4 regions of the Streptomyces sp. KLMMK genome follow, and region 4 is predicted to be linked to each of the others. Evidence: riboswitches for the same ligand, from Rfam matches in the RefSeq annotation. Region 4 holds a riboswitch; each other region holds the start of a gene.
The links. A riboswitch is a leader RNA that binds a small molecule or an ion and turns the genes downstream of it on or off. The one in region 4 is predicted to bind cyclic di-AMP.
Positions count from the first base shown of each region.

Region 1: it holds a riboswitch for cyclic di-AMP, as region 4 does, so the genes downstream of both, V7793_RS15090 (M23 family metallopeptidase) here and V7793_RS25205 (M23 family metallopeptidase) in region 4, are expected to answer to the same signal.
Region 2: it holds a riboswitch for cyclic di-AMP, as region 4 does, so the genes downstream of both, V7793_RS28865 (C40 family peptidase) here and V7793_RS25205 (M23 family metallopeptidase) in region 4, are expected to answer to the same signal.
Region 3: it holds a riboswitch for cyclic di-AMP, as region 4 does, so the genes downstream of both, V7793_RS31725 (C40 family peptidase) here and V7793_RS25205 (M23 family metallopeptidase) in region 4, are expected to answer to the same signal.

Region 1 covers NZ_JBAMDC010000080.1:6,058-13,953, reverse strand. Annotated here, with positions in the region: gene V7793_RS15120 (HNH endonuclease) at 162-902, shown strand; partial or broken gene V7793_RS15115 (DUF5753 domain-containing protein) at 1,618-2,097, shown strand; gene V7793_RS15110 (DUF397 domain-containing protein) at 2,097-2,306, shown strand; gene V7793_RS15105 (hypothetical protein) at 2,650-3,495, shown strand; gene V7793_RS15100 (hypothetical protein) at 3,592-3,891, shown strand; gene V7793_RS15095 (aldo/keto reductase) at 3,960-4,904, opposite strand; gene V7793_RS15090 (M23 family metallopeptidase) at 4,966-6,006, opposite strand; cyclic di-AMP (ydaO/yuaA leader) riboswitch at 6,328-6,458, opposite strand; gene V7793_RS15085 (PP2C family protein-serine/threonine phosphatase) at 6,534-7,811, opposite strand.
Region 2 covers NZ_JBAMDC010000301.1:460-7,623, reverse strand. Annotated here, with positions in the region: partial or broken gene V7793_RS28880 (AfsR/SARP family transcriptional regulator) at 1-364, opposite strand, end outside; gene V7793_RS28875 (hypothetical protein) at 547-732, shown strand; gene V7793_RS28870 (S1 family peptidase) at 1,240-2,310, shown strand; gene V7793_RS28865 (C40 family peptidase) at 2,452-2,925, opposite strand; cyclic di-AMP (ydaO/yuaA leader) riboswitch at 2,930-3,092, opposite strand; gene V7793_RS28860 (carboxylate-amine ligase) at 3,448-4,530, shown strand; gene V7793_RS28855 (hypothetical protein) at 4,538-5,806, opposite strand; partial or broken gene V7793_RS28850 (FAD/NAD(P)-binding protein) at 6,145-7,164, shown strand, end outside.
Region 3 covers NZ_JBAMDC010000386.1:289-5,820, reverse strand. Annotated here, with positions in the region: gene V7793_RS31740 (DUF397 domain-containing protein) at 1-226, opposite strand, end outside; gene V7793_RS31735 (helix-turn-helix domain-containing protein) at 236-1,114, opposite strand; gene V7793_RS31730 (ATP-binding protein) at 1,395-1,832, shown strand; gene V7793_RS31725 (C40 family peptidase) at 1,970-2,440, opposite strand; cyclic di-AMP (ydaO/yuaA leader) riboswitch at 2,445-2,629, opposite strand; gene V7793_RS31720 (urease subunit gamma) at 3,360-3,662, shown strand; gene V7793_RS31715 (urease subunit beta) at 3,678-3,989, shown strand; gene V7793_RS31710 (urease subunit alpha) at 3,982-5,532, shown strand, end outside.
Region 4 covers NZ_JBAMDC010000220.1:75-7,970, reverse strand. Annotated here, with positions in the region: gene V7793_RS25225 (CobW family GTP-binding protein) at 1-219, shown strand, start outside; gene V7793_RS25220 (DNA gyrase/topoisomerase IV subunit A) at 257-2,713, opposite strand; gene V7793_RS25215 (M16 family metallopeptidase) at 2,937-4,289, shown strand; gene V7793_RS25210 (M16 family metallopeptidase) at 4,325-5,692, shown strand; cyclic di-AMP (ydaO/yuaA leader) riboswitch at 5,908-6,063, shown strand; gene V7793_RS25205 (M23 family metallopeptidase) at 6,077-6,886, shown strand; gene V7793_RS25200 (GntR family transcriptional regulator) at 7,157-7,822, shown strand.

The DNA.
Region 1 (7,896 bases), on a different contig from region 4:
GTTCATGCACCCTCCTTCCAACGTACTGAGCAGACTCTCTGCTGTCCGTACTCACATAGGGTGACAGACCCCACTGGCATCGCCCTCACCAAGTGAGCGGCACGCTCCGGCTTCCCGGAACCGCCCCACACGACACAGCGAACACTCGTACGATATTGCGCATGAGGAGCCCCTCGTGGACCTGGGATGAGCTGCTGCTGGCCTGCTCGCTGGTCGCCGCCAACGGCTGGCGTGAGCTGAGGCAAACTGACGCGCAAGTCGCAGAGCTGTCCGCGCTGCTCCGCTCCCTGCCCCTGCATAGCAGCCCGGCCCGCGCCCTCCCCGAGTTCAGGTCTATCGGCAGCGTCAGCAGAAAGACAACTGATCTCGCCACCAACCACCCCGCCTACCCCGGCAAGCCCACCAGGTGCGGAAAACTGGACAAGGCGATGATCGCTGCCTTCCTCGAGCAGCCTGCTGAACTCTCTGCCGCGGCCGCCGCCATAAGGAAGGGGATCGCCTCGCCCAGCTTGTCCCAGGTCCCTGAGCAGCCGGACGAGGCAACCGAAGACGGCATCACCGGGCTGGAAGGCAGACTTCTCGCACGCTGGACCCTCGCACGCGAGCGTGACCCAAAGCTCCGCCGCCGCAAGCTCGCCCACGCTCAGCGGCTTGGCCAGCCGCTGCGGTGCGAGGTCTGCGCTTTCGACTTCAGCCGTCTGTACGGCCAGCTCGGTGAGGGCTACATCGAAGTGCACCATGTAGTGCCCCTTCATATGTCTGGCCTCCGGAAAACAGAGCTCGACGACCTGGCGCTGCTGTGTGCTAACTGCCACCGCATGTGCCACCGGAGCCATCTCGGCGAATCATGGCGCACTCCGGCCAGCCTTCGCGCGGAGATCGAGCGGGTAAGTAGGGAGTAGTCGCGAGTCAGGGACGGCAATCCTCGTGCTGCCCTCTCTCTCCCCGCCTCGAAGCGGGTCTGAGCGATGTCCGGAGCAGTGCCGTGGGCTTGAAACCAGTGGAGGAGGTGGGCGGTGAGCTCTGTCGCCGCCTCCTCGGACACAATGCGGCCGAGCAGAGAAGCGGCTCGGGGCGCGGAACCTAGGCTGTAGAGGGGGAGGACGGCCTCGGCGTCGGCCACTCGGGGGGTCATCGGAAAGCCTTCTGCTGCCGGAAGGCCCGTGGCTAGCTCGTACCAGGACGTCTTGCCGTGGTCGTGAATGGTCACGCCGTGGCCGCTGGCCAGGCGCCGGCCGGGGCGGTCCCTTTCCAGTGCCGGGAATCGCCACGGGTCCGGGTCCCGGACCTCCATGCGCAGGTGGGGCCGTCCAGCGACACCGTCACCCACGTCGGTGTCCCCTCGCCCACGTGGGTAATGACGTCGGTGACGAGCTCGGTCAAGCAGAGCTGCATGGCACCCGCAAGGTTCGCGACTCCCCAGAGGGCGAGGGGTGCGGAAACCCATCGCCGCAGGTGCTCGACTCGTTCAGGGACGGCTAGAAACGGGAGTTCTCGCCTCTTGGGCGGTGCAACGAGCTAGCGCACATTCATGTGGTTCGATCCCCTCCGCCAAGGCAGTGCTGCGCCCAGCCGCAGCCGTACGACTGCACTGCGTAGGCATCGCGCAGACGGGGCCAGACGCGCAGGTACACGGAGGCCGTGCAGCACGCCTCCGAGATGCGGCTGCCGCCCGAGCAGATCAAGCAGCTCGTCGACATCCGCATGAAGCGGCAGGAAGTACTCAGTCGCAGCGACCCGCCCCACCTGTGGGCGATCCTCGACGAGTCTGTGGTCCGGCGTGTGGTGGGGTCACGTGAGGTCATGAGCGAACAGCTCAGCCATCTGCTTCAGGCCAACGACTCCCCTAGCATCACACTGCAGGTTCTCCCGTTCGCGAAGGGTGCCCACTCAGCAGCCATGGGCAGTTTCGTGATCATCGGCGGCCCGGAGCCGTCGCTCGATGTCGTGTACGTCGACCTCCACCTTGGCTCTCTCTTCATGGAGAAAGAAGCGGAGTTGGAGCGATACAGACTTGCGTTCGACTACCTGCGCGCCCAAGCGTTGGATATGGCGGCCACGTCCGCCCTCATCGAACGCGTACTCCGGGAGTTGTGATGCAGGAAGCACCCTCAGGCATACCGCGGGAAGGATGGTTCAAGTCCTCGTACAGCGGTGCCGGCCACACCGAGTGCGTCGAGGTCGCCCACGCCGCTCGGCGCACGTTCGTCCGCGACTCCAAGAATCCGGGCGGCCTCATGCTCTCCGTCTCACACGACGGATGGATGGCCTTCGTGGCCGACGCGAGACGCCTTAGCGCCCACTGACGCAGAGCCTGCCACCCGAAACTCGGGGGGCGGGGTGGTCCACGCCCGCCAGCCGACAGCACCCGAGATTTGCACCCCCGAGACTCGGGAGTCGGGACCCGAGCGGTCCATCTGAGGAATGGGCGGTGAGGCTTACCCGCCCTCCCGCCCCGTTCGCGTGTGCGTGCGCGTAAGCACACGTGTTGACTTTGTGCAACCGAGTCGCCACGCCTCGCTGTCGGCGTGTAGCGTGCGCCACAACGAACAACCCCGGCACCGGTGCTACCAACACCAGGCCGGGGTTTGACCACCTAGATCAAAGGCCCTGATCTCGTGGCTGTCGCCAACCTTATCGCTCCCCCCCATGGCCGCGCCCGGATACGGCAAGCGGACCGCACCCGATCAAGCCCCTCGCGGCCGGGGCGACTTCGCTCACCTGCCCGCCCACGAGGCGTCCATCGCCGCGCACATCGACCGGCTTCCCGACGGCGCCGCCGTCGACATCAAGACGCTCGCCAAGGAGCTCCCCGCCTACGGGCAGCAGGCCGTCGCCTCCGCCCTCAAGGCCCTGTCCGCGGCCGGTCACCTGCGTCGTTTCAGGGAGGTCGTCGGCGAGGGCCGTACGCAGTGGGTGTCCCGCTCGTACTTCTCGCGCACAGCGCGGGACGACGCCTGGTGGGCGGCCTTCCTCGCCCGTACGTCCGGGCAGGGCGCACCTTCGCCGGCCGTCTCCTCGCCCCCTGAGCCGGAGCGTGAGAAGGCGCGAAACGACTGTTCCCCCGCCTACATCGCCCTGGCCACGCTCGGCTGCTCCGACTCCCGCCTGATGCTCTCCGCCGCCGAGTGTTCCGCCCTCGAAGGCCTCGCTGCCGAGTGGTTCGCGCGCGGTGTCACACCGCTGGAGTTCGCGCGGATCCTCACGACCGGGCTTCCCGACGTCATCCACTGCCCGGGGGCATTCACCCGCAAGAGGCTCATCGACAGGCTGCCGCCGGAGCGCCTCCAGGTCCCGTACGGGGTGGCCTCGGCGCCTCACCGCGTCATGGAGTGCACCGGCTGCGGCGTCCCCGGCCGCCCCGAAGCCCTGTCCGGCGGCCTGTGTCGCCCCTGCCGCGGTGACGTGCCGTCCCCGGACCCGCTGGGCGAGGTACAGGCTGCCGTCCGCAGTCACGTCTCCCAGTTGCGCGCTCTGGCACGTGCACGGCGCTGACCATCGGCTACGTGCGCGGAAACGGGGCTCTCGCCATCGCTCCTGCGGCCCGGCGTAGCCTCGAAAACGTTGGGTTTGCTGATGCGGAGGTGTGGGATGGCTCAGGTTCCTACGGCTGTGGTGGCTGCCGGTGGGCTTGTCAGTGGGTACGGCGTTGCTCGGTGGACGAAGAAGCGGCCGCTTGGTGGGGCTGTGCTTGCCGTGGCCGGTGGGGTGGCTGCTCGGCAGTGGGCCGGGAAGGTCGGGGCGCCCCAGGCTGCGGCGCTGACCGGGCTGTACGTTGCCGCGTTCGCCGGGTCGCACCCGCTGGCCAAGAAGGTCGGAGCCTGGCCGGCCGTGTTCGGGGTGGCCGGGGCCGTGGCGCTCGCCTCTTGGGTGGCTGAGAGCCGGGCTTGAGCAGTGGGTAGAGATTGACGGCAGGGCTTCGGGCGGGGTTTTCCGCTCGAAGCCCCGCCACGGCCCGCTTACGCCGACGCCTCCGTCAGGAGGGTCAGGTCCGCCTCCGTCAGCTTGACGTCCGCCATCGCCAGCAGCGGCGCCAGCTGCTGCACCGTGCGCGCGCTCGCCAGCGGGGTCGCCACCGTGTGCTGGGCCGCGAGCCAGGCCAGGGCGACCGTGGCGAGCTCGACGCCGTGGGCCGCGGCCACCTCGTCCAGGGCCGCCAGGACGCGGCGGCCGCGGTCCGTTCGCAGGTACTCCGCGGCGCCCTCCGCCCGGGCGCTGTCCACCGTCGTGCCCGGGCGGTACTTGCCCGTGAGGAAACCCTTGGCCAGGGCGAAGTACGGGACGGCCGCCAGGCCGTGCTTCTCCGCCACCGCCGCCAGGTCGCCCTCGTAGGTGTCGCGCGAGACCAGGTTGTAGTGGGGCTGGATCGCCACGTACTTCGCCAGGCCCGCAGCCTCCGAGAACTCCAGCGACTCCTGCAGGCGCTCCGGGGTGATGTTCGAGGCCGCGATCTCGCGGACCTTGCCCTCCTTCACCAGCGCGTCGAGAGCAGTGATGAACTCCTCCACCGGCACCGACGGGTCGTCGTAGTGCGTGTAGTAGAGGTCGATGTAGTCGGTGCGCAGGCGGCGGAGGGATTCCTCCACACCCGCCTTGATCACCGCTGCGCGCAGGCCCCGCGGCTCCGGGACGCCCGCGCCGACCTTCGTGGCGAGGACGATGTCGGCACGGTTGCCGCGCGAGGCGAACCAATTGCCGATGACGGTCTCCGACTCGCCGCCCTCGTTGCCCGGAACCCAGGCCGAGTAGACGTCCGCGGTGTCGATGAAATTGCCGCCCGCCGCCGCGTACGCGTCGAGGACCGCAAAGGATTCCGCTTCGTCCGCTGTCCACCCGAAGACATTGCCGCCGAGCGCCAACGGGTGGACGGAGAGATTGCCGATCTTCTTGTGAATGTCAGCCATGTACTCCTGCAGCGTCCTTGCGGGGGCCGGTATTCCGCTACGGCCTGCGCTACGGCCTCCGCTACGGATGCAGGCCCCTGCTCCTCAGCCACCCCAGCGGGTCGATCGGCGCGCCCCCGCCCGGCCGGACCTCCAGGTGCAGGTGCGGGCCCGTGACGTTGCCCGTCGCACCGACACGGCCTATGACCTGGCCCGGCGCGACCTTCCCCGAGGTGACGACCATCGACGACAGGTGGCAGAACCACAGCTCCGTACCGTCGTCGAGCCTCAGGACGATGCGGTAGCCGTACGCCCCGGCCCAGCCGGCCTGAACGATCCTGCCGCCGCCGACCGCCCTCACCGGCGTGCCGGTCGGGGCCGCGAAGTCCTCCCCCGTGTGATTCGCGGACCACATGTTCCCCGCCTGACCGAAGCCGGCCGTCAGGGTGTACGAGGCCAGGGGGAGCTTGAAGCCGCCGGAGGCGGAGTGGCGGGCCGCCGGGGCGGGAGCCGGAGCCGGAGCCGGAGCCTGGGCGGATCGCTGCTTCTTCGGCGCCTGCTGCCTCGGTGCTTGCTGCTTCGGTGCGTGCTGCTTCGCCGTCTGCTGCCTCGACGCCTGCTGCTGCTCCGGAGCCGCCGCCCGCGCCGCCCGCGCCTCCGGCGCCTCGGGCGTCTCAGGCGTATCGACCCGCTCCTTCGCCGCCTCCGCGGACCGCGCCGCCGCCTCCGCCGCCTTCCGCTCCGCCGCCTTCTTCTGCGTCTCCGCGGCCTGCTTCACCTGGGCCGCCTGCGCCTCGGCCTCGGCCACGCCCTGCTGGTGGTCGGCCTGCTCCAGGATTCTCGCCCGGAGCACCTCACCCGCCGCCGCCGCGCTCTCGGCCATCTCCACCGCGGCCGATGCGCTTTCCTCGCCGGCGAATTCGGCGGCGGCGGAATCGACCGAGCCCGCCGCGCTCCCCGCGAAGAACGAGCCCACTCCCGGCAGCTGGGCCAGGTCGGGCATGGATATGGACGTCGCCGGGCGCTCCTGGGCGTGCGCCATGCCGCCCGCGCCGACCGCCGCGATGACGCCCGCGCCGAGGACCGCACCGCTGCGGGCCATCGTGCCGCCGCGCTGCTTCACGACGCGGTGGCGGCCGCGGCCCGTGCCGAAGGCGTTGTAGACGGAGGGGCGGTGGGAAGCGGGGGCGTACGGCGACCCGGGGTCGTAAGCGCTGTCCGACTCGTACCGCAGCTCCGGCCGGGGCTCGGGCTCCGGCTCGTACGGAGGTACGTACGCCGGGACCAGCGGCGGATCGTATGCAGCGGGCTCGTACGCGGCGGGCTCATACGGGGCAGGCCTATACGGCGCGACAGGCTCGTACCCGACAGGCTCATACGGCGCGACAGGCTCATACCCGACAGGCTCGTACGCGGCAGGCTCGTTGGATGCCACGAAGGCACTCCTTTCCTTCCTTCTCGCCTACCGGGTTAGCTGACGGGTTCGGAGCAGGAAGGTCTCCTACGGGCCGCGCGCGGCCCGATTCACCCCAGGGTGGTGGTTCCCCGGTTCCCAGAACTTGCCGGTGTATCAGGTGGTGCTGTGCCCGCGGGATTCGGCGAAGGCGCACGGCGCAGCGCCTCTTGCGGCGTTGCGACAACCGCGCTCCGTTATCGAACGTTAATAGACATGCCGGGTGGATTCCAAGCCGAACGCCCGAATCCACCGATGCCCTCGGGCACGTCTTCACAGGATGTGCGCCCACGGAGCCTGTCGATACTTTCTACGAAATGCTGTTCGATCCGCTCGCCGCGCCGGATCGCCAACAGGGCCATGTCGTCGGCAGCCTGACCCTCCGAATGGCGCGCGACGTCCGCGATCAGGGCGTCCAGCAGCGCCTCCGGGTTCTTGAACCGACAGCCCGTCAGCCCGGCCCGCGGGTCGTAGAACGTACCGCCGGCATCCCTCGCCTCGGTCACCCCGTCCGTCATCAGCAGCAGCATCGATCCCGCGGGAAACTCCCGCTCCTCCGCCCGGTCCGGCCACACCCCCAGCTCGCCCAGGCCGAGGGGCAGCGCGGGGACGGCGGGGTCGGCCGCGCCGATGCGGCCGTCCGCGTGCAGCAGGAGCGGTGAGGGGTGGCCGCGGTTCAGCAGCCGGAAGACGGGCTCCCCCGGCGGCAGCTCCGCCAGTACGGCCGTGGTGAAGCCCTCGGTCCGGTCCACGGAGTCGGCCCGCAGGTTCGCCCGCCGTGCGCCCTCCCGCTGGAGCGCGTGCTCCAGCCGCCCCGCGAGCCCCTCCAGCGTGGGCTCCTGCTCGGCCGCCTCCCGGAAGGCGCCGATCACCACGGCTACCGCCTCGACCGCGTCCAGGCCCTTGCCGCGGACGTCGCCGACGATGACGCGTACGCCGTACGGGGTGTCCTGGACCGCGTACAGATCGCCGCCGATCCGGGCGTCCGCCTGGGCGGCGACGTAGCGCGCGGCCACGCGGAGGCCGCCGATCCGGGACGGGGGCGCGGGCAGGACGGCGCGCTGGGCCGCCTCCGCGATGCCCCGGGCGGAGGCGAGCTGCTGATCGCTGCGACGGGCGATGCGGTTGATGCCGAGCGCGACCAGGGAGACGGCGCCGATGGTCGCGATCTCGGCCAGCGCCTCGCCGGTGTCGGACGGCCGGTGGTAGACCACGAGGCCGACCGCGACCGCCACGGCGGCCAGGGCGGCCGTGACCGTGGCACGGAGGGTGTGCAGCGGCGCCGCGACGAGGGGCGCGGCGGAGAGGAAGGGGGCGCACGTGTAGTGCGCGGGCGCCCCGAGGCCGAAGAGGACGGCGCCGACGATCAGAACGGCCGGGAGCCTGCGGACGGCCCGGCGGACGGCCCGGCGGACGCCCCGGCGCGCCGTACGGCGGAAGACAGGGCGGGCAGAACGGCTCTCTCGCTTGCCCACCGCACTCTCTCCTGACCGGCAGTCCCGCACGTCAACGACCTCCCACCCTTCCGGGCGGGAGGTCGTTGGGCGAACGGTGCTGGGC
Region 2 (7,164 bases), on a different contig from region 4:
GGAGGCGCTCGAAGACGAGTGCGTCGACGCGCTCGGGTGCCACGCGCAGAGCGTAGCCGCCGGCGACGGAGACGAGGACGGTGGCGGGGGTGCGGGCGGCGCGCCCGGGTTCGAGGAGGGTGCGCAGGCGGGAGGCGTAGGTGCGGACGGTGCCCAGGGCCTGGGGCGGTGCGGTCTCGCCCCAGAGGGCGTCGATGAGCTCGTCGCTGGAGACGGTGGCGCCGCCGCGCAGCAGGAGGACGGCGAGCATGGCGCGCTGCTGGCGCGCGCCCAGGTCCACGTGGTGACCGTCCGCCAGCGCGCGCACCGGGCCGAGCAGCTGGAAATGGAGCCGGTCTGCGGACGGCTCCGTTGTGTCCCGCATCTTTCCCCCGACCGTGCCCTGCCGGCTCTGCCCGGCGACAGATGGTGACAGTACCTCAGCGCCCGGCACGGGAGCAGAGGACGGGTGAGGGGCCGTTGATCGTCCGTTGATGGCGCCGTTACATACTGCAGGCACAGTTGTTCCCTGCGCATCACAGCGCGCCTGACACAGGAGTTTTCGATATGACCGCTGAGGACCCCAAGAGCACCGAGCAGGCCGGGGCCCCCGCCGAGCAGCCCGTCACGCCGTCCGAGGAGGCGCTCGCGTCCGAGCTGGACAAGCCGGTCGAGCACGTGGAGGGCACCGCGCCGCAGAAGCCGGGCGGCAGCGGCCCGATCCGTCCGACCCACACGACGGGGGCGCAGTAGCCGCAAGGCCGGGAAGGCCGGGCCGGGTTCCGCCGTGCGAACGGCGGGACCCGGCCTCCCCTTTGCGGTGCCCCGGCCGTTAGGACTGAGCAAAGAACGTACCGGCGCCGCTCCACGGGCGGCCCGCGGGGAGCGACTACCGGACAGGCGTGCCCCGCGGTGTCCGGTCACCGCACGGCGGCCGTCCAGGCCCGTCACTCCCGTTCAGGGGGGCGGCTTGCGGTGCCGCTGAGCCGCCGGGGGACTGCGGCCGGCGCCCTTCGCACGACCGAATGTCGCTCTTGAACTTCCGCTCGTCCTCTCGGGATACTCGCCCATATCCCGTACTTGACATGGACGCGACGATCTCCCATCGGCCTGTCGTGCACCGTGTCCTCACCGATGCGCATCACCCACGCGTCACGCACACGGGTCGCGCACGTGCGTCACGCACGCGCATCGCACCCGCACGTCCTCCACGCCCGGGCACCACCGTGCCGCCGGGCACTCCCCCACAGGAGGTCACGAGTGAAACGTTCCCGCATCTCCACGCGCTGTACGGCCACCGCCGGCGCGGCGATGGTCGCCCTGACGGCCGCGGCCCTGACGCTCCCCGGCGCGCACGCGGACTCGCCGGCACCCCGTCAGCTCTCCTCGCCGCAGGCCGCCGAGCTGGCTCAGCGGATATCCGCCGACCTCGGCGCGGACTCGGCCGGCTCGTACTACGACGCCGGGACCGGCAGGCTCGTCGTCGGCGTCCTCGACCAGGAGGCGGCGGCCAGGGCAAGGGCCGCCGGCGCCGAACCGAGGACCGTGCGCCACTCGGCCGCCGAGCTCGCCTCGGCCCTGCGGACGCTCAAGGCGGAGGCGAGCGTACCGGGCACGGCCTGGTCGGTGGATCCCCGCTCCAACAAGGTCGTCGTCACCGCCGACAGCACGGTCACGGGCGCCCGGCAGGACCGGCTGGACAAAGCCGTCGCACAGCTCGGCGACAAGGTCGCGGTCAGGAGAACGTCAGGGAAGTTCCGTCCGCTCATCGCGGGCGGCGACGCGATCTGGGGCAGCGGCGTGCGCTGCTCGCTGGGCTTCAACGTCACCAAGGGCGGCAAGCCGTACTTCCTCACGGCCGGGCACTGCGGCAACGCCTCGCGGACCTGGTCCGCGACCCAGGGCGGCGCCCAGATCGGCGTGGTCGAGAGCTCGTCCTTCCCCGGCCACGACTACGCGCTCGTCCGCTACACGTCCACCATCGCCCACCCGAGCGCGGTGGACCTCTACAACGGCGGCACGCAGAACATCGGCAAGGCCGGGGAAGCCGTCGTCGGCGAGAAGGTGCAGCGCAGCGGCAGCACCACCCGGGTGCACGGCGGCGAGGTCACGGCCCTCGACGTGACCGTCAACTACGAGGAGGGGGCGGTCGAGGGCATGATCGGCACCTCGGTCTGCGCCGAACCGGGCGACAGCGGCGGCGCCCTCTTCGACGGTGCCACCGCCCTCGGCCTCACCTCGGGCGGCAGCGGCGACTGCTCCGGCGGCGGGGAGACGTTCTTCCAGCCCGTACCGGCGGCGCTGCAGGCGTACGGGGCGCAGCTGCCCTGAGGCACCGCTCCAGGACGCGGCTGTGACGCACTCCTCCGGGGAAACCCTGCACGGGTTCCCCCGGAGGTCTCCGGGCCGGGGTTGGGTCGCCCCGGCCCGGTCGGTCGTCGCACCCCGGGCCGGACCGGGTGGTCCGGACGGTCAGTTGACCCGGCCGTACCAGACGCTGCCGGACCAGATCTTCTCCAGCCGGACCTTCGCGCCGGGCTTGGGCGAGTGCCAGATCTTGTTGCTACCCGCGTAGATCCCGACGTGGTAGACGTTGCTTCCCGAGTGGAAGAAGACCAGGTCGCCCGCCTGGCGGGAGCCGGCGGAGATGTGCCGGGTCTTGTTGTACTGCGCGGCCGCGGTGCGCGGCAGGGTCTTGCCGGCCTTCTTGAACGAGTAGAGCGTGAGGCCCGAGCAGTCGAACCGGTTGGGGCCGGCGGCGCCGTACTGGTAGGGGGAGCCCTGCTTGGAGGCCGCGACCTTCAGGGCGGTGGCGCCCGGAGTGGCGGCACTCGCCTCGGCCGACATTCCGGGGAGGAGCATCGACGCGGTCACGGTGGCCGCGGTGACCACGGAAGCGGCACCGGCGCGGGACATGAGTGTGGATATGCCAGGGAACGCAGACATGCCAAAACCCTTCGTCATCCGCCTGCGAAAGATGACCTGTCGGGTTCGGGCTGTCGAAGTTGCCCGGCCACCTGAAATGGCTTCACCCCAAGGACCACTGCCATCGTGGTCCGCCGTGCTCGGGTCTCCCGCTCCTGCCGATCCATTCGTTTCTGCTCCGCACCCGGTACGGCGGCAGGACTCGGCGTCCGCCCGGGTCGCCCGCCTCGGTGACGGGATCTTGTTGTTCGATGCACGATCCTGCATCACGGGCCGCCGGAATTCGGAGCCGAAAGGTGCTTCTGTGAACTTCTTCACTTCACGGCGATCCCTGGAACCGGGGTGTTACCCGGCATCACGGGTAACCGGTAATCCCCTTTATCAAAAGGGAGTTGAAGAACTGATTCGAGTCACCCCGGCGATGCACGAAAGACGAGGTGGCGGGGGCCGCGGCAGGGCGGCGGTAGGGCGTCTTTGCGTCAGAAGGCCGTGCCGGCGGGCTCCGTGCGGTTCGCTTCGCGAGCCCGAGGGTAGCCCTACGGCATGCTCACCCTAGGGATCGAGGAGGAGTATCTTCTGCTCGACCCGGCCACCGCACTGCCGGTACCCCTGGCCGACGAGGTCCGGGCGGCGGTCGACCTGGAACCGGTCGTGAACGAGCGGGAGATTCAGGCGGAGCTGTTGCAGGCCCAGGTGGAAGTTGCCACTCCGGTCTGCTCCGATCTCGCCGAGGCCAGCCGCCACCTGCTGCGGCTGCGCCATGCGGTGAGCTCCGCCGCCAAGCGGTCCGGCTGCCGGATCGCCGCCTGCGGTACGGCGCCGTGCTCGGGCCCCGAGCCCATCCCGGTCACCGGCAACCCGCGCTATCTGGCGATGCGGATCCGTGCCGCCCAGCTCGTGGACGAGCAGTTCGTCCACGGGATGCACGTCCATGTCGCCATCCCCGACCGCGAGATGGGCGTCGCGGTCCTCAACCGGGTCCGGCCCTGGCTGCCCGTGCTGGTCGCCATGGCGGGCAACTCCCCGCTGTGGAACGGCATCGACACCGGCTTCTCCAGCTGGCGGACCGTGGTCTACAGCCGCTGGCCGGTCAGCGGCCCGCCCCCGTACTTCGACGGCCTCGCGGACTACGAGGCCCGCATCCAGGCGCTGTTGACGGCCGGGGCGATCGAGGACCGGGGCCAGCTGTACTGGCAGGCACGGCTGTCGGACCGCTATCCCACCATCGAGGTGCGCTGCCTGGACGTCCAGCTGCGCGCCGACGACGCCGTCATGTTCGCGGGCATCGTCCGCGGGCTGGTCGCCACCGCCATCCGCGACGAGAAGGCCGGGCGGCCCCCCACGCCCTGCCTGCCGGAGCTGCTGGCCGCGGCGAACTGGCACGCCGCCCGGCACGGTCTCGACGGGGTCCTCGTGGACCCCGCGGGCCGGCGCCACGGCGCGGACGAGGTCGTCCGCAGCCTCCTCGCCCACATAGGGCGGTCGCTGGAGGAGTCGGGCGACACCCGGCAGGTGAGCTCGCTGGTCAACCGCCTGCTGCGGCGGGGCACCGGAGCGGACCGGCAGCGCCGGGCGCTGGCCACGGACGGGCTCAAGGCGGTGACGGAGCTGATCTCGGAACCGTAGCGGCAGGTCAGAAGTGCGGGTCCCCCGCGACCCGCCCGCCCAGGGCCCGGCCCGTGTCCGGGAGGTGTCGCCACCGCCTCGTCAGCAGCAGGGCCGCCAGGCCCAGGTAGACGTAGGTCAGCACCTCCCGGGCGTACTCGCCCGGAAGCGCGAACTGCACCGCGAAGAGGACGAGGAGGACGGCGGCCTCCCACCGCACGAAGCGCAGGTCCAGCAGGACGACGACGGCCAGGACGGTCTGCGCGGCCGTCAGGGCCACCTCGTCGACCTGACGGGTCACCAGCGGCAGGGCCGCCCCTCCCCCGCCGAGCGCGTGGGCGAGGGGCAGGCAGCCCACCAGCAGCGTCCACTGGTTGACCTTGCTCGACAGCAGCGCGCCCAGCCCGTCGCCGACCCGCATGCGCCAGGCGAAGACCACGGCGACGATCAGCTCCGGGGCCTCGGAGGCGAGCGGGGCGAGCCACTGGACCAGGACGAAGCGGTCGATGCCGAGCGAGGCGCCCGCCTCCACCAGTCCGAGCGCGAACGGCTCGGCGCAGGCGAAGACCACGGCCGCGGCGCCCGCGAAGAGCACGGCCGTCACGGTGCGCCGCCCGGCCCGCGGCAGCAGGGCCAGCCGCGCCGGGACGCCGACGAGCTCCTCCATCCCGCCCGCGCCGCACTTGGCGATCCGGTAGAGGTAGTAGCCGTACCAGGGGACGAGCACCACCGGTACGTACCAGCCGATCTCGCGGCTGAGCGGCATCACGAAAGCGAAGACGGCGGCCACCGCGAGGAAGGCGACGTCGATGCGGCGGTGCGGCTCCAGCACGATCGCGCCCGGAGTCGCGCCGCGGCGGCGCAGCGCCAGGGCGGCGGCGAGCGCGACGAGCGGCCAGCCGACGCCCACCAGCAGCCGGTTCGCGCCCGTCATGTTGGCCGCCGCGTAGGCGGCGTAGGAGGGGTCGGATCCGGCCGCGTAGGCGAAGTAGAGGTCGACGGCGTACTCGGGCAGCACGGCGATGAAGGCCAGCAGGGCCAGGGCGAGCGCCCCGGCCATGTCCACGCGGGCCGTCTCCGCGGCCCACATCAGCAGGAGCGCCGAGCAGAGCACCCCCAGGCCGAAGACGGCCACGGCCGGGCCGGGCGGCAGTCCGGCACCGCTCAGCCGCGCCACGACCGCGGGTGCGGCCCCGGCACAGGCCGCGGCGATCCGTGCAGCGCTCGCGGCGGCGGAGGGCGGCGCCGGGGCCGGGGCCTCGGCCGGGGCCGAGACCGTTACCGCAGGCTCACCCATGGCCGCTCCTTCCGCGTCGCATCCGTTCCTGCCGATCTACCAGCAGGAACGAGCAGTCCGGGGCGGACGGTCCGGAGGTGACGGACGGTGACGCCCGTTCGGCCCAACCGCCCGGGAATGGTGGACAGATATTCAGAAATACGGACAGGCCGGCTGCAGTCCTGGCGGAGCCTCGCCCACGACGAGACCCTCGCCGCGCTGGAGGCGACGTCCTCGCCGACCCGGCCGTCGGCCCGCTCTACGCCGCGGGCGGCCGGGCCGCGCGGGTTCCGTGGGGCGGCCGGATGGGCAGGGTGCTCTACGGGCCCGGGGGGATGACCGAGGGGAGAGAGGTGCCCGTGGGACGCATCGCTCGTATTACCGGCCGGGACGTCGTCATCGTCGGCGGCGGGGTCGCCGGGACCAGCGTGCTGCTGCAGCTGGTCCGCGCGCTCGCCGATCGCCGGCCGCCCCTGCCCGTCGCCTCCGTCCGCGTCGTGGACCCCCACCCGGCCGGCTGGGGCCTGGCCTTCGGGGACGACGACCCGCTGCTGCTGTGCAACACCGCGGCCGAGCTGAACTCGCTCCTCGCGGACCGGCCCGGCGACTTCGTCGAGCACCTGCGCGAACACGGCTGGACGGGCACCGCGAAGGACTGCGTCCCCCGCGCCCGGATGGCCGAGTACTGCGCCGACCGCTCCGCCGGGGCCCGCGAGCAGGCCGCGCGGACCGGCGTCGCCGTCGGGCACGTACGGGCGAGCGCGCGGAGCATCGGCGCCGGCGGCCCGGACGGCCACCGGGTGCGCCTCTCGACCGGCGAGGAGCTGCGCGCCGACGACGTCGTCGTCTGCACCGGCGTCCACCGCCCCCGCGTCCCGGACGGCTTCGCCGCCTTCGTCGGCCACCCCCGCTACCTCGACAGCCCCTATCCCGCGGCCCGGATCCGGGAGGGCCTGCGCCCGGGCTCGCGGGTGCTCGTCCTCGGCAGCCACCAGTCGGCGGCGGACGCGGCGCTGCTGCTGTGCCGCGACGGCCACCGCACCACCCTGACCTCGCCGTCGGGCCGGCTGCCCGCCGTCCGCGAGTCCCTGGCCGCGCCGCTGCACCCGTACCCGCCGCTGGAGCGCATCTCCCGTCTCGACCCCGCGGACCCCTGCCTGGAGGACCGGCTGGTGCGGTGCGTGGTGGAGGCGATCCGGCTGCACGACCGCCGTCCCCTGCGCCACCAGGTCTCCCTCGCCTGCGATCCGGTGCAGCGGCTGCGCGAGGAGACCGCCCTCGTCGAAGCGGGCGCGTGCGCGTGGCCGGACGTCATGGTGCCCCTGATCGAGCAGCTCATCGCGCTGGCTCCCGCCCTGTCCCCGGGCCGCCTGCGGGAA
Region 3 (5,532 bases), on a different contig from region 4:
GACCCTCGACGAAGCGGGTCCACGCGGCGGAGCGGAAGACGAGCGCGGGCCCGCCCGCCCGCTTGGAGTCGCGCACGGCGAGGAGGCGGCCGGGGAGCGGTCCGGCCGTCTCGACGCAGTTGTTGTATCCGGTGCTGTAACTGCTGCGCCGCCATGGAGCCTCGCGGAGCAGGGAAAGCGCTGCAGGGGTGGAACGGTGGGGTACGTACCGAGGCATTGCGGACATGGTGCCTCCTTACGCGCCGTCGTTGATCCCGGCGATGAATTCCAGCGATTTCTCGTGCGAGAGGGCGTGTGCGCGCAGTGTCGTGAAGGCCGCGCCGTACGCCCGGAGGTCTTCTTTCCGCTCCAGGTAGAGGCTACTCGTCAAGTGGTCGAGAACAACCACATCCAGATCAGCAATGCGCGGAAATGAGAAAATAACAAAAGGCCCGGTGATGCCCATATGGCCGCCGCTGGAGAAGGGCAGGACATGCAGTCGCACGTGCCCCAGCGATCCCGTCTCCACCAGGTGCCGCAACTGCCCGGCCATGACCTCCGGGCCGCCGACCTCATGGCGCAGCACGGCCTCGTCCAGCACGGCGCACACCTCCAGCGGCTGCTCGCCCCGGAGCACCGCCTGGCGCGCCAGGCGCACCCGCACCAGCTCCTCGACCTGCTCCGGCGCGGGGTCGCCGAGGGCCGCGCGGGTCACGGCGCGGGCGTAGTCCGGCGTCTGCAGCAGGCCGGGCACCACGGTGGTCTCCAGGGTGCTTAACCGCGAGGCCTCCGACTCCAGGCTGATGAAGTCGAGATAGGCGGGCGGCAGCCGGTCCCGGTAGGCGTACCACCAGCCGCGCCGGGCTCCCGCACCCTCGCCCGGTTCGGGGGACCCCGCACCGCACAGCGCCCCCAGCAGCGCGCGCAGCTCGGCGTCGGTGACCCCGTAGGCGTCCAGCAGCCGGGCCACGTCCGCCGGTTTCACGCCACTGCTGCCCGTCTCGATCCGGCTGACCTTCGACTGGTGCCAGCCCACCGCACGCGCGGCCTCCAGGCTCGTCAGCCCGGCCAGTTCGCGCTGGCGGCGCAGCTCCGCACCCAGCTTGCGGCGGCGTACCGCCGGTCCGTACCGCATTGGCCCTCCCCTGGGTCACTGTCGTTGTCATACGTCAGTGTCAATAGCCCAGTGTGCCGTGTGAATCCGGTCGCTCGTTGTAGAGTTCACTGCTTCGGGCGACAGATATATGCATATCTCGGGGGATCGCTCCCATCACAGGCGTTATCAGTGGCAGTCTGTCGCGCAGAGCCGTCCGAGGCCGCTCATGCCCCCCACGACTTACGGCACGCTTCCCGGTTTTCCGTGGCACGCACCGGAGTCCGGTCTCGGCGGGACCTCGGCTGAAAGGGCCACCGCCATGGCAGACCACCAAGAAGCCACCGTCACGCTGCCGAGCGCCCCCGCCTCGGTCTCCACGGCGCGCCGCTACGTCGCGGAGGTGCTGGCGGACTGGGGGCTTCCGGGCGGGACGGACACCTCGGAGACCGTGCGCCTGATCGTCTCCGAGCTCGCGACCAACGCCGTGCAGCACACCCGGGGTCAGTCGCCCACCTTCACCGTGGACGTCCGCCTCGACCGTGATCAGCAGCTGCGCATCGGCGTCACGGACAGCCACCCGCGCTTCCCCCGGCGGCTGCCCGCCGCGGTCCAGCAGGACAACGGCCGCGGCATGGTGATCATCCGCTGTCTCACCGCGGAGCACGGGGGGCGGCTGTTCTGCACGCCGACCTCCGACGGCGGCAAGACGGTGTGGATCTCCCTCCCCTGGACCGCGCCGGTCAGCGCCGAGCGCTGAACTCCCCTCCGGCCGGCCTGGCCCCCCGCACCCGGGTGCGGGGGGCCTCGGGCCTCTTCGGGCCCTCGTGCGGGGAGGTGCGGGGAGTGGGTGTCACCGGCCCTTCCGGGGTCTCCGGGCGGGCCGGTGACGCCGGGTCAGCCGACCCGGCCGTAGAGGACGCTGTTGGTCCAGATCCGCTCCAGACGGACGACCGCGCCCGTCTTGGGTGCGTGCCAGATGCGGCCGTCCCCGTTGTATATCCCCACGTGGTAGATCCCGCGCCCGGAGACGAAGAAGACGAGGTCGCCGCGTTCGCGTGCGGAGCGGGGGATGTGGTGGGTGCTGTTGTACTGCTGGGCGGCGGTGCGGGGCAGGGACTTCCCGGCCCGCTTGAAGGAGTAGAGCGTCAGGCCCGAGCAGTCGAACCGGGAGGGTCCGGTCGCCCCCCACTGATACGGGGAGCCCTGCTTCGAGGCCGCGATCCGCAGTGCCTGGGTGGAGACGGTAGACGCCTCCGCCTCTGCCGCGCCGCCCGGAACCAGCACGGTGGCTCCGACGGCGGCGAGAGTGAGGGCCGATGCCGCACCGGCCCTGGACAGCTTTGACGGACGTTTGTGCGCGCCCATGCGCTAACCCTTCGTCAGCCGCCTGTGAAGGATGACCTGTCGGGTTCGGGCAGGCGAAGGTTGCCCGGCCGCTGTCAACGGCTTCACCCCAAGGGCCGACCGCACTACTCTTGGTCGTCCCACCACTCTTGGGTCCTCCATCCCTGCCGTTGCACTCAAGTCGACCCGGCATCCCGGCGGCGGCAGGGTTCGGCGTCCGCCGGGACCGCCCCGCCTGGGTGGCGGGGTCTTGTCGTCGAAGGGATCTTGGCGCAGCCGCCGTGCCGATTCCGAGCGGAACCAGGGGTATGTGAGCCTGATCACTTCTGGGCAATTCCGGTGGACGCGGGGCGATTTGATGGTGTGCGCCCAAGCCGGCTGAGCCGCTGGCCTGCGGCGGTTCGTACCGGCCCGGGGGCAATCCGGCCGTCCGCGCCAAATCGATCACCGCGCCCCGTCTACGCCGTGATCCTTCATGGAGGGGACCGGGGTTTATTCGGGTGCGGACCCCCGGCCCTCCGGCGCACATGGCGCGGAGATCCCTTCGCCCCCGGCGCTCTGCGCCGGGGACCCGTATCGTCCGCGTCGGCATGACCCGCTCGCACCTTCCGTTCACCCGTTCCGTACGGGCGTGCGAGCCGCGGCGCCGTCGTACCACCGCGACGACCATGGTCTGCGCCGCCCGTAGCCGGCCGTACGTGTCGTGCGGACGGGCGGCCATGATCCGGCCCAGAAGATCCAGTAGGTGCAGACGACAGACGGCGCCCGGGCCCGTGGCCATGGCATCGCAAAGAGTCAGTTAACGCGTTGGAAAAGGTTGCGCCCTAATCTGCAATCACTGGCCACCGGCCGAAGAACCCCAGGTCAACACCGTGTTGAACTCGGGTAGCGTCCCGGTGCGTCCATCCGGGACACCTGGGACGACAGTGAGGTGGGACGCATGCAACTCTCCCCGCGCGAGCAGGAACGACTGCTCCTGCACGTGGCCGCCGACGTGGCCGCCAAGCGCAAGGCCCGCGGCCTGCTCCTCAACCACCCCGAGGCGGTGGCCCTGATCACGGTCCACGTCCTCGAAGGCGCCCGGGACGGCCGCACCGTCGCCGAGCTGATGTCCTCCGGGCGCGGGGTGCTCACCCGCGACGACGTCATGGAGGGCATCCCCGAGATGCTCCACGACGTCCAGGTCGAGGCCACCTTCCCCGACGGCACCAAGCTCGTCACCGTTCACGAACCGATCTGCTGACGGGGAGGACCCGCGATGATCCCCGGAGAAATCCTGTACGCCGCCGAGCCCGTGGCCCTCAACCAGGGACTGCACCGCACCCGGCTCACCGTGCTCAACGCCGCCGACCGCCCGGTGCAGGTCGGCTCGCACTACCACTTCGCCGAGGCCAACCCCGGCCTCGACTTCGACCGTGCGGCGGCCCGCGGCAAGCGCCTCGACATCGCCGCCGGCACCGCCGTCCGCTTCGAGCCGGGCATCCCCCTCCAGGTCGACCTCGTCCCCATCGGCGGCAAGCGCATCGTCGAGGGCCTGCGCGGCGAGTGCGGGGGACCGCTCGATGACTGAACTCAGCCGCGTCGCCTACGCCGGCCTCTACGGGCCGACCGCCGGCGACCGCGTCCGCCTCGCCGACACCGACCTCGTCGTCGAGATCGAGGAGGACCGCAGCGGCGGGCCCGGGCACGCCGGCGACGAGGCCGTCTTCGGCGGCGGCAAGGTCATCCGCGAGTCCATGGGCCAGTCCCGCGCGACCCGGGCGGACGGGGCCCCCGACACCGTCATCACCGGGGCCCTCGTCCTCGACCACTGGGGCGTCGTCAAGGCCGACATCGGCATCCGCGACGGCCGGATCACCGGCGTCGGCAAGGCCGGCAACCCCGACACCATGGACGGCGTCCACCCCGACCTCGTCATCGGACCCGAGACCGAGGTCATCGCCGGCAACGGCAAGATCCTCACCGCCGGGGCCGTCGACGCCCACGTCCATTTCATCTGCCCGCAGGCCGCGGACGAGGCTCTCGCCTCGGGAGTCACCACCCTGCTCGGCGGCGGCACCGGGCCGGCCGAGGGCAGCAAGGCCACCACCATCACCCCCGGAGCCTGGCACCTCGCCCGGATGTTCGAGGCCATGGAGGGCTACCCCGTCAACGTCGGCCTGCTGGGCAAGGGCAACACCGTCTCGTACGACTCGATGCGCGCCCAGCTGCGGGCCGGCGCCGTCGGCTTCAAGATCCACGAGGACTGGGGGGCGACCCCCGCCGTCATCGACGCCTGCCTGGCCGTGTGCGAGGAGAGCGGGGCCCAGCTCGCCATCCACACCGACACCCTCAACGAGGCCGGCTTCGTCGGCGACACCCTCGCCGCCATCGCCGGCCGGTCCATCCACGCCTACCACACCGAAGGCGCGGGCGGCGGGCATGCACCCGACATCATCACCGTCGTCTCCGAGGCCAACGTCCTGCCCAGCTCCACCAACCCCACCCGGCCGCACACCGTCAACACCGTCGACGAGCACCTCGACATGCTGATGGTCTGTCACCACCTCAACCCGGGCGTCCCCGAAGACCTCGCCTTCGCCGAGTCCCGCATCCGGCCGGGCACCATCGCCGCCGAGGACGTCCTGCACGACCTCGGAGCGATCTCGATCATCTCCTCCGACTCCCAGGCGATGGGCCGCATCGGGGAGGTCGTGCTGCGCACCTGGCAGACCGCGCACGTGATGAAGAGACGCCGCGGCGCCCTGCCCGGCGACGGCCCGGCCGACAATGCACGGGCCCGGCGCTACGTCGCCAAATACACCATCAACCCGGCCGTCGCGCAGGGCCTCGACCACGAGATCGGCTCCGTGGAGCCCGGCAAGCTCGCGGACCTCGTGCTGTGGGACCCCGCCTTCTTCGGCGTGCGGCCGCAGCTCGTCATCAAGGGCGGCCAGATCGCCTACGCGCAGATGGGCGACGCCAACGCCTCCATCCCCACCCCGCAGCCGGTCCTGCCGCGCCCCATGTTCGGGGCCCACGGCCGCGCCCCGGCCGCCAACTCCCTCAACTTCGTCACCCAGTGGGCCATGGACGACGGCCTCCCCGAACGCCTCGGCCTCGGCAAGCGGTTC
Region 4 (7,896 bases):
AAGCACAAGTTCGCCGTCCACGCCGTGGGCGACTTCCTGCGCTTCTACCGCTCCTCGTGGGCACGGGCCGAGGAACGGCTCACCCAGCTCGTACTGATCGGCAGGGGAGTCGACACGGCGGCCCTGCGGGCCGGGCTGGACCGCTGCCGCGTGACCGCGGGGGAGCCGCCGGCGGAGGAGAACAGCATGTGGGGCGTCCTGCGGTACGCACAGGGCTGACGGGGGCGCCCGCGGCGCCCCCGCCCTCCGGGCCCGGTTACACCGGGCCCGCCAGCGCCTTCACCGGCTTCGCCAGGGGAGCGCCCGAGCCGTCGCGCCGCGGGTCGGCCTCCGGCAGCTCCACCGGGGCGCCCTTCGCATCCGCCGCCCGCGCCGGCGCGGCACCCGCCCAGGCCATGACGAGGCAGTCCTCGCCCTTGAGGAAGCGCTGGCAGCGCACACCGCCCGTCGCCCGGCCCTTGCGCGGGTACTGGTCGAAGGGGGTCAGCTTCGCCGTGCCCTCCGAGGCCCCCAGCAGGGTGCCCCGCGCCCCGGCCTGGGTGAACACCACCGCGTCGGCCGCCGGGTCGATGGCCGTGAAGGAGATCACCTTCGCGTCCGCGGCGAGCTTGACGCCCGCCATGCCGCCCGCGGGCCGGCCCTGCGGCCGCACCTGCGAGGCCGGATAGCGCAGCAGCTGGGCGTCGTCGGTGATGAAGACGAGGTCCTCCTCGCCCGTCCGCAGCTCGGCGGCGCCGACGATGCGGTCGCCGTCCTTGAGGGAGATGACCTCCAGCTCGTCCTTGTTGGCCGGATAGTCGGGGACCACGCGCTTGACGACGCCCTGCTCCGTGCCGATCGCGAGCCCCGGCGAGGACTCGTCCAGCGTGGTGAGACAGACAACCGTCTCGCCGTCCGCCAGGGAGAGGAACTCCGGCACCGGTGCGCCGCCCGCCAGGCTGGGCGCCGCCGCCGTCTCCGGCAACTGCGGCAGGTCGATCACCCGCATCCGCAGCAGGCGTCCGGCCGACGTCACCGCGCCCACCTCGCCCAGGGCCGTCGCCGGCACCGCCGAGGCGATCACGTCGTGCTTGACGCGCTTGGCCTCGCCCGCGGCGGGCGGGAAGGGCTCGCCGGTGGCCGTACGGGCCAGCAGGCCGGTGGAGGACATCAGCACGCGGCACGGGTCGTCGGCGACCTGCAGCGGGACCGCCGACGCCGGGGCGCCGGCGGACTCCAGCAGGACCGTCCGGCGGTCGGTGCCGAACTTCTTCGCCACGTCGGCCAGTTCGCCCGAGACCATCTTGCGCAGCTCCGCGTCGGACTCCAGGATCCGCGTCAGCTCCTCGATCTCCTCGGTGAGCTTGTCGCGCTCCCCCTCCAGCTCGATGCGGTCGAACTTCGTCAGGCGGCGCAGCGGGGTGTCGAGGATGTACTGCGTCTGCACCTCGGAGAGGGAGAAGCGCGCGATGAGGGCCTCCTTGGCCTGCGCTGCGTTCTCACTCGATCGAATGATCCTGATGACCTCGTCGATGTCGAGCAGGGCCACCAGCAGGCCCTCGACCAGGTGCAGCCGGTCGCGCCGCTTGCCGCGCCGGAACTCGCTGCGCCGCCGCACCACCTCGAAGCGGTGGTCGACGTAGACCTCCAGGAGCTCCTTGAGGCCGAGCGTCAGCGGCTGGCCGTCGACCAGGGCGACGTTGTTGATGCCGAAGGACTCCTCCATCGGCGTGAGCTTGTAGAGCTGCTCCAGAACGGCCTCAGGGTTGAAGCCGTTCTTGATCTCGATGACCAGGCGCAGGCCGTGGGCGCGGTCGGTGAGGTCCTTGACGTCGGCGATGCCCTGGAGCTTCTTCGAGCCGACCAGGTCCTTGATCTTGGAGACGACCTTCTCGGGGCCGACGGTGAAGGGCAGCTCGGTGACGACCAGGCCCTTGCGGCGGGCCGTCACGGTCTCCACGGAGACGGTGGCGCGGATCTTGAACGTGCCGCGGCCCGTCTCGTAGGCGTCGCGCACGCCGCCGAGGCCGACGATGCGGCCGCCCGTGGGCAGGTCCGGGCCGGGGATGAACTTCATCAGCGTGTCGAGGTCGGCGCCCGGGTGCTTGATCAGGTGCCGGGCGGCCGCGACGACCTCGCCGAGGTTGTGCGGCGGCATGTTCGTCGCCATGCCGACCGCGATCCCGGACGAGCCGTTGACCAGCAGGTTGGGATAGGCGGCGGGCAGGGCCACGGGCTCCCGCTCGCTGCCGTCGTAGTTCGGCGTGAAATCGACGGTGTCCTCGTCGATCGACTCCGTCATCAGGGACGTCGCCGACGCCATCCGGGCCTCGGTGTAACGCATCGCCGCGGGCGGGTCGTCATTGCCGAGGGAGCCGAAGTTGCCGTGGCCGTCGACCAGCGGCACGCGCATGGAGAACGGCTGCGCCATGCGCACCAGGGCGTCGTAGATGGAGGCGTCGCCGTGGGGGTGGAGCTTACCCATCACCTCGCCCACGACGCGGGCGCACTTCACGTAGCCGCGATCGGGGCGCAGGCCCATCTCGTTCATCTGGTAGAGGATCCGGCGGTGGACCGGCTTGAGACCGTCGCGCGCGTCGGGCAGGGCCCGGGAGTAGATGACGGAGTAGGCGTACTCGAGGAAGGAACCCTGCATCTCGTCGACGACGTCGATGTCGAGGATGCGCTCCTCGAAGTTCTCCGGCGGCGGGGTCTTCGTGCTGCGGCGGGCCATCGCGGCTGCGGCTCCTTCGATCGATTGCCGAGGCAGGGTGCTGACGCGGACCATTGTGGACCGCGCCACTGACAACACCGGACACGACCCGTCCGTAAGGGGGCACCGCGCCGGGAACTTCGCCGGATGTCAGCGCGCTTGCATACAGTGACAGCACTGCTCATCACGCGAGTCATCGCGCACCGGCGCGAGATTTCAAGCGATCGAAGGGACGTACATGCCCATGGGTCACACGGCCACGCAACAGGCCGGTACCGGCGGCCTCACAGCGACCGAGCACCGCCTGGCCAACGGCCTGCGGGTGGTGCTCTCCGAAGACCACCTGACCCCGGTCGCCGCCGTCTGCCTCTGGTACGACGTCGGCTCGCGCCATGAGGTCAAGGGCCGCACAGGCCTCGCCCACCTCTTCGAGCACCTTATGTTCCAGGGCTCGGCACAGGTCAAGGGGAACGGCCATTTCGAGCTGGTCCAGGGCGCCGGCGGCTCCCTCAACGGCACCACCAGCTTCGAGCGCACCAACTACTTCGAGACCATGCCGGCGCACCAGCTGGAGCTGGCCCTGTGGCTCGAGGCCGACCGGATGGGCTCCCTGCTCACCGCCCTCGACGACGAGTCGATGGAGAACCAGCGCGACGTCGTCAAGAACGAGCGCCGCCAGCGCTACGACAACGTCCCCTACGGCACCGCCTTCGAGCGGCTGACCGCCATGGTCTTCCCGGACGGCCACCCGTACCACCACACCCCGATCGGCTCCATGGCCGACCTGGACGCGGCCTCCCTGGAGGACGCCCGCGCCTTCTTCCGCACCTACTACGCCCCGGGCAACGCCGTCCTGTCGGTCGTCGGCGACATCGACCCCGAGCAGACCCTCGCCTGGATCGAGAAGTACTTCGGCTCGATCCCCGCGCACGACGGCAAGCAGCCCCCGCGCGACGGCAGCCTGCCCGACGTCATCGGCGAGGAGCTGCGCCAGGTCGTCCGCGAGGAGGTCCCGGCCCGCGCCATGATGGCCGCCTACCGCCTCCCGCAGGACGGCTCCCGCGAGGCCGACGCCGCCGACCTGGCCGTCACCGTCCTCGGCGGCGGCGAGTCCTCCCGCCTGCACAACCGCCTGGTCCGCCACGACCGCTCCGCCGTCGCCGCCGGCTTCGGCCTGCTGCGGCTCGCCGGCGCCCCCTCGCTGGGCTGGCTGGACGTCAAGGCGTCCGGCGGCGCCGAGGTGGCCGGCATCGAGGCCGCCGTCGACGAGGAGCTCGCCCGCTTCGCCGCCGAGGGCCCGACGCCCGCGGAGATGGAGCGCGCCCAGGCCCAGCTGGAGCGCGAGTGGCTGGACCGGCTCTCCACCGTCAGCGGCCGCGCCGACGAACTGTGCCGCTTCGCGGTGCTGTTCGGCGACCCGCAGCTCGCCCTGACCGCCGTGCAGCGCGTCCTGGACATCACGCCGGAGGAGGTGCGGCAGGTCGCCCAGGCCCGCCTGCGCCCCGACAACCGCGCCGTGCTGGTGTACGAGCCCACCGAGCCGGCCGCCCCCGCCGCCGACGAGAACGCCGAAGCAGAAGAGGAGACGGCCAAGTGAGCGACGCCCTGGCCGCTGACACCGCCCAGCCTTCCATGGACTTCCACCCCCAGCCCCAGCCCGGGACCGCGGCCCCCTGGGCCTTCCCCGCCCCCGAGCGCGGCACGCTCCCCAACGGCCTGACGGTGCTGCGCTGCCACCGCCCGGGCCAGCAGGTCGTCGCCGTCGACATCAATGTGGTGGCCCCCCTGGCCGCGGAGCCGGAGGGCCTCGACGGCGTCGCCACCATCATGGCGCGCGCCCTGTCGGAGGGCACCGACAAGCACACCGCCGAGGAGTTCACCGCCGAGCTGGAGCGCTGCGGCGCCACCCTCGACGCCCACGCCGACCACCCCGGCGTGCGCCTGTCCCTGGAGGTCCCCGCCTCCCGGCTCGGCAAGGCCCTCGGCCTCGTGGCCGACGCGCTGCGCGCCCCCGCCTTCCCCGACCACGAGGTCGAGCGGCTGGTGGGCAACCGCCTGGACGAGATCCCGCACGAGCTGGCCAACCCCGCCCGCCGGGCCGCCATGGCGCTCTCCAAGGAGCTCTTCCCGGCCGGCTCGCGGATGTCCCGCCCGCGTCAGGGCACCGAGGAGACGGTCGCCCGCATCGACGCCGCCTCCGTGCGGGCCTTCTACGAGGCCCACGTGCGCCCCGCCACCACGACCGCCGTGGTCGTCGGCGACTTCACCGGCGTGGACCTCGACGAGGCCCTCGCCGACTCCCTCGGCGCCTGGACGGGTTCCCCGGCCGAGCCGTACCCGCTCAAGCCGGTCACCGCGGACGACACCGGCCGCGTCGTCATCGTGGACCGCCCCGGCGCGGTCCAGACGCAGCTCCTCATCGGCCGCATCGGCGCCGACCGGCACGGCCAGGTCTGGCCCGCCCAGAGCGTCGGCACGTACTGCCTGGGCGGCACCCTCACCTCCCGTCTGGACCGCGTCCTGCGCGAGGAGAAGGGCTACACCTACGGCGTGCGGTCCTTCGGCCAGGTGCTGCTGTCCACCCCGGAGGGCACCGGCGCGGCCATGCTCGCCATCAGCGGCTCGGTGGACACCGCCTCCACCGGCCCCGCGCTGGAGGACCTGTGGACCGTCCTGCGCACCCTCGCCGCCGGGGGCCTGACGGACGAGGAGCGCGACTCCGCCGTGCAGAACCTCGTCGGCGTCGCCCCGCTGAAGTACGAGACGGCGGCGGCCGTCGCGGGCACCCTCGCCGACCAGGTGGAGCAGCACCTGCCGGACGATTTCCAGGCGCACCTGTACGAGCGCCTCGCCGCGACGGGCACGGTGGAGGCCACCGCCGCCGTGGTGAGCGCCTTCCCGGTCGACCGCCTGGTGACGGTGCTGGTCGGTGACGCCGCGCAGATCGAGGAGCCCGTCCGGGCCCTCGGTATCGGGGAAGTGACCGTGATCACGGGCTGACGCCCCGGCGGGCCGGCCGCACCGGTCGGCCCGTCAACCGGCAGGCACGCGCACCCCTGAGGCACGCGTGCCTGCCAAATGTCCGGTTTAGTGGAGTGGTTGCACGTCTGTGTTGTGGCGTGGGCCACAAAATGGGGCTTCTGTTTGCCGATCGAAAGTGGCGGCGTCTAGCGTCAAAGCGTCTGTCCGTCAGATGTGCGTCGCATCCGCGGCCCGGGCAGACATCGCCGAGTCCCCGTACGGCGCGAGCCAGGGGAGCCGGGGACCCAAGTGTCCCTGGGGTGAATCGGGCCCCTTTCCGGAGGGATCCGTAGGAGACCTTCCTGCTCCGAACCCGTCAGCTAACCCGGTAGGCGAGAGGGAAGGAAAGGACCAGCCTCACCAATGGCGTTCACTCGTGCCACCGGGAAGCACCGCAAGCCGAGCCGCGCCGTTCGCGTCAGCGCGAACGCGGCGGGCATAGCCACCCTCGCCGCCACCGGTGTCGTCGCGGGCCTCGCCGCCCCGGCGATGGCCGCCTCTCCCGACGAGACTCACCGCCCCACCGAGGATACCGGCCTGACCCAGGCCGTCGTCATCGGCGAGGACACGGCCGGCCGCATCGGCGAGCAGGCCCAGGTCCAGACCAGCGCCGCGGCCGAGAACACCGCCGTCCACGAGGCCGAGACCGCCGCCAAGCAGCAGGCGGCCGACGTCAAGAAGGCCGCGGACGAGGCCAAGCGCAAGGCCGAGGCCGAGCGCAAGGAGCAGGAGCGCGTCGCTCGCGAGCAGGAGCGCAAGCGCCTCAACACCTTCGTCTCGCCGATCGCCGGCTCGTACGTCTCCACGTCCTACAAGGCCTCCAGCGGCCTGTGGTCCTCCGGCAGCCACACCGGCATCGACATGCACGCCGCGACCGGCACCTCGATCCAGGCCGTGGGCGCGGGCACCATCGTCGAGGCCGGCTGGGGCGGCGCCTACGGCAACAACGTCGTCATCAAGCACAACGACGGCACCTACACGCAGTACGGCCACCTCTCGTCCATCGACGTCAGCGTCGGCCAGTCGGTTACCGCCGGCCAGCAGATCGGCCTCTCCGGCGCCACGGGCAACGTCACCGGCCCGCACCTGCACTTCGAGGCCCGCACCGGCGCCACGTACGGCACCGACATCGACCCGGTCGCGTACCTCAGCGAGCACGGCGTCAACCTCTGACGCCCCTGCCCGCGCCCCCGCGCGGCACATTCGCCTGACGAAGGCCCCGGCCCACCGGCCGGGGTCTTCGTCGTATCCTCGTGTTGGCCAAAACATATCGATGACTTCACATGCGCCGTCGGAAATCGCGGACGGCTGCAATAGAGTCGCTGAACAGGCGTCAATCGGCCGCGTTTCGCGGGGGTTATGCGGAGGTTCACCCATGCGGGGCCGTACGTGAACGGTGATGGCACAGCAAATCAGAGCGGCCGTCGCATTTCCGCGCACGCCGTGTGCACGGCGATCCGTGACGACATTGTTTCGGGCACGTTTCCGCCCGGCAGCAGGCTCACCGAAGAAGTCCTCGCGCGCCGCTACGGCGTTTCGCGCGTGCCCGTGCGCGAGGCGCTGCGCACCCTGGCCTCGGAAGGGTTCGTGACCACCCGGCGGCACGCGGGCGCCTGCGTCGCGGAGCCGACCGAGCAGGAGGCCGCCGATCTGCTGGAGGTCCGCGCCCTGCTGGAGCCGCTGGGCGCCGCGCGCGCCGCACAGCGCCGTACGGAGGCGCACCTGAAGGTGCTGCGCGGTCTGGTCCGGCTCGGCCAGGAGCGGGCCCGTGGCGGGCGTACGGGCGAGCTGCGGCCGCTGGGGGACTGGTTCGACGAGACCCTCGCCCAGGCGTCCGGCAGCCCGAGCCTCGCGGGCCTGCTCACCCAGCTCCGGCTCAAGATCGCCTGGGTGTACGCGGCGGAGCCGCCCGCGCGCCCCGTCGACACCTGGGAGGTGCTCGGCGCCCTCGTGGACGCCGTCGCCCGCGGCGACGCGGAGCGGGCCCGGGCCATCGCGGCGGCCCGTGCGGACCGGTCGCCGGGGGAATTCCGGCTGCGCCGCACCGTGCCGGCGGCCCGCGTGCGGAATGCGGGTCCGGCCGTGCGAACGGTGATCTCCGGCTCCTGATCCCCGGTTCCGGTCCGGGTTCCCGGGGCGGGCCTATTTATGTCCGGTGTTACCGCAGGAACCATCTCCGGCCG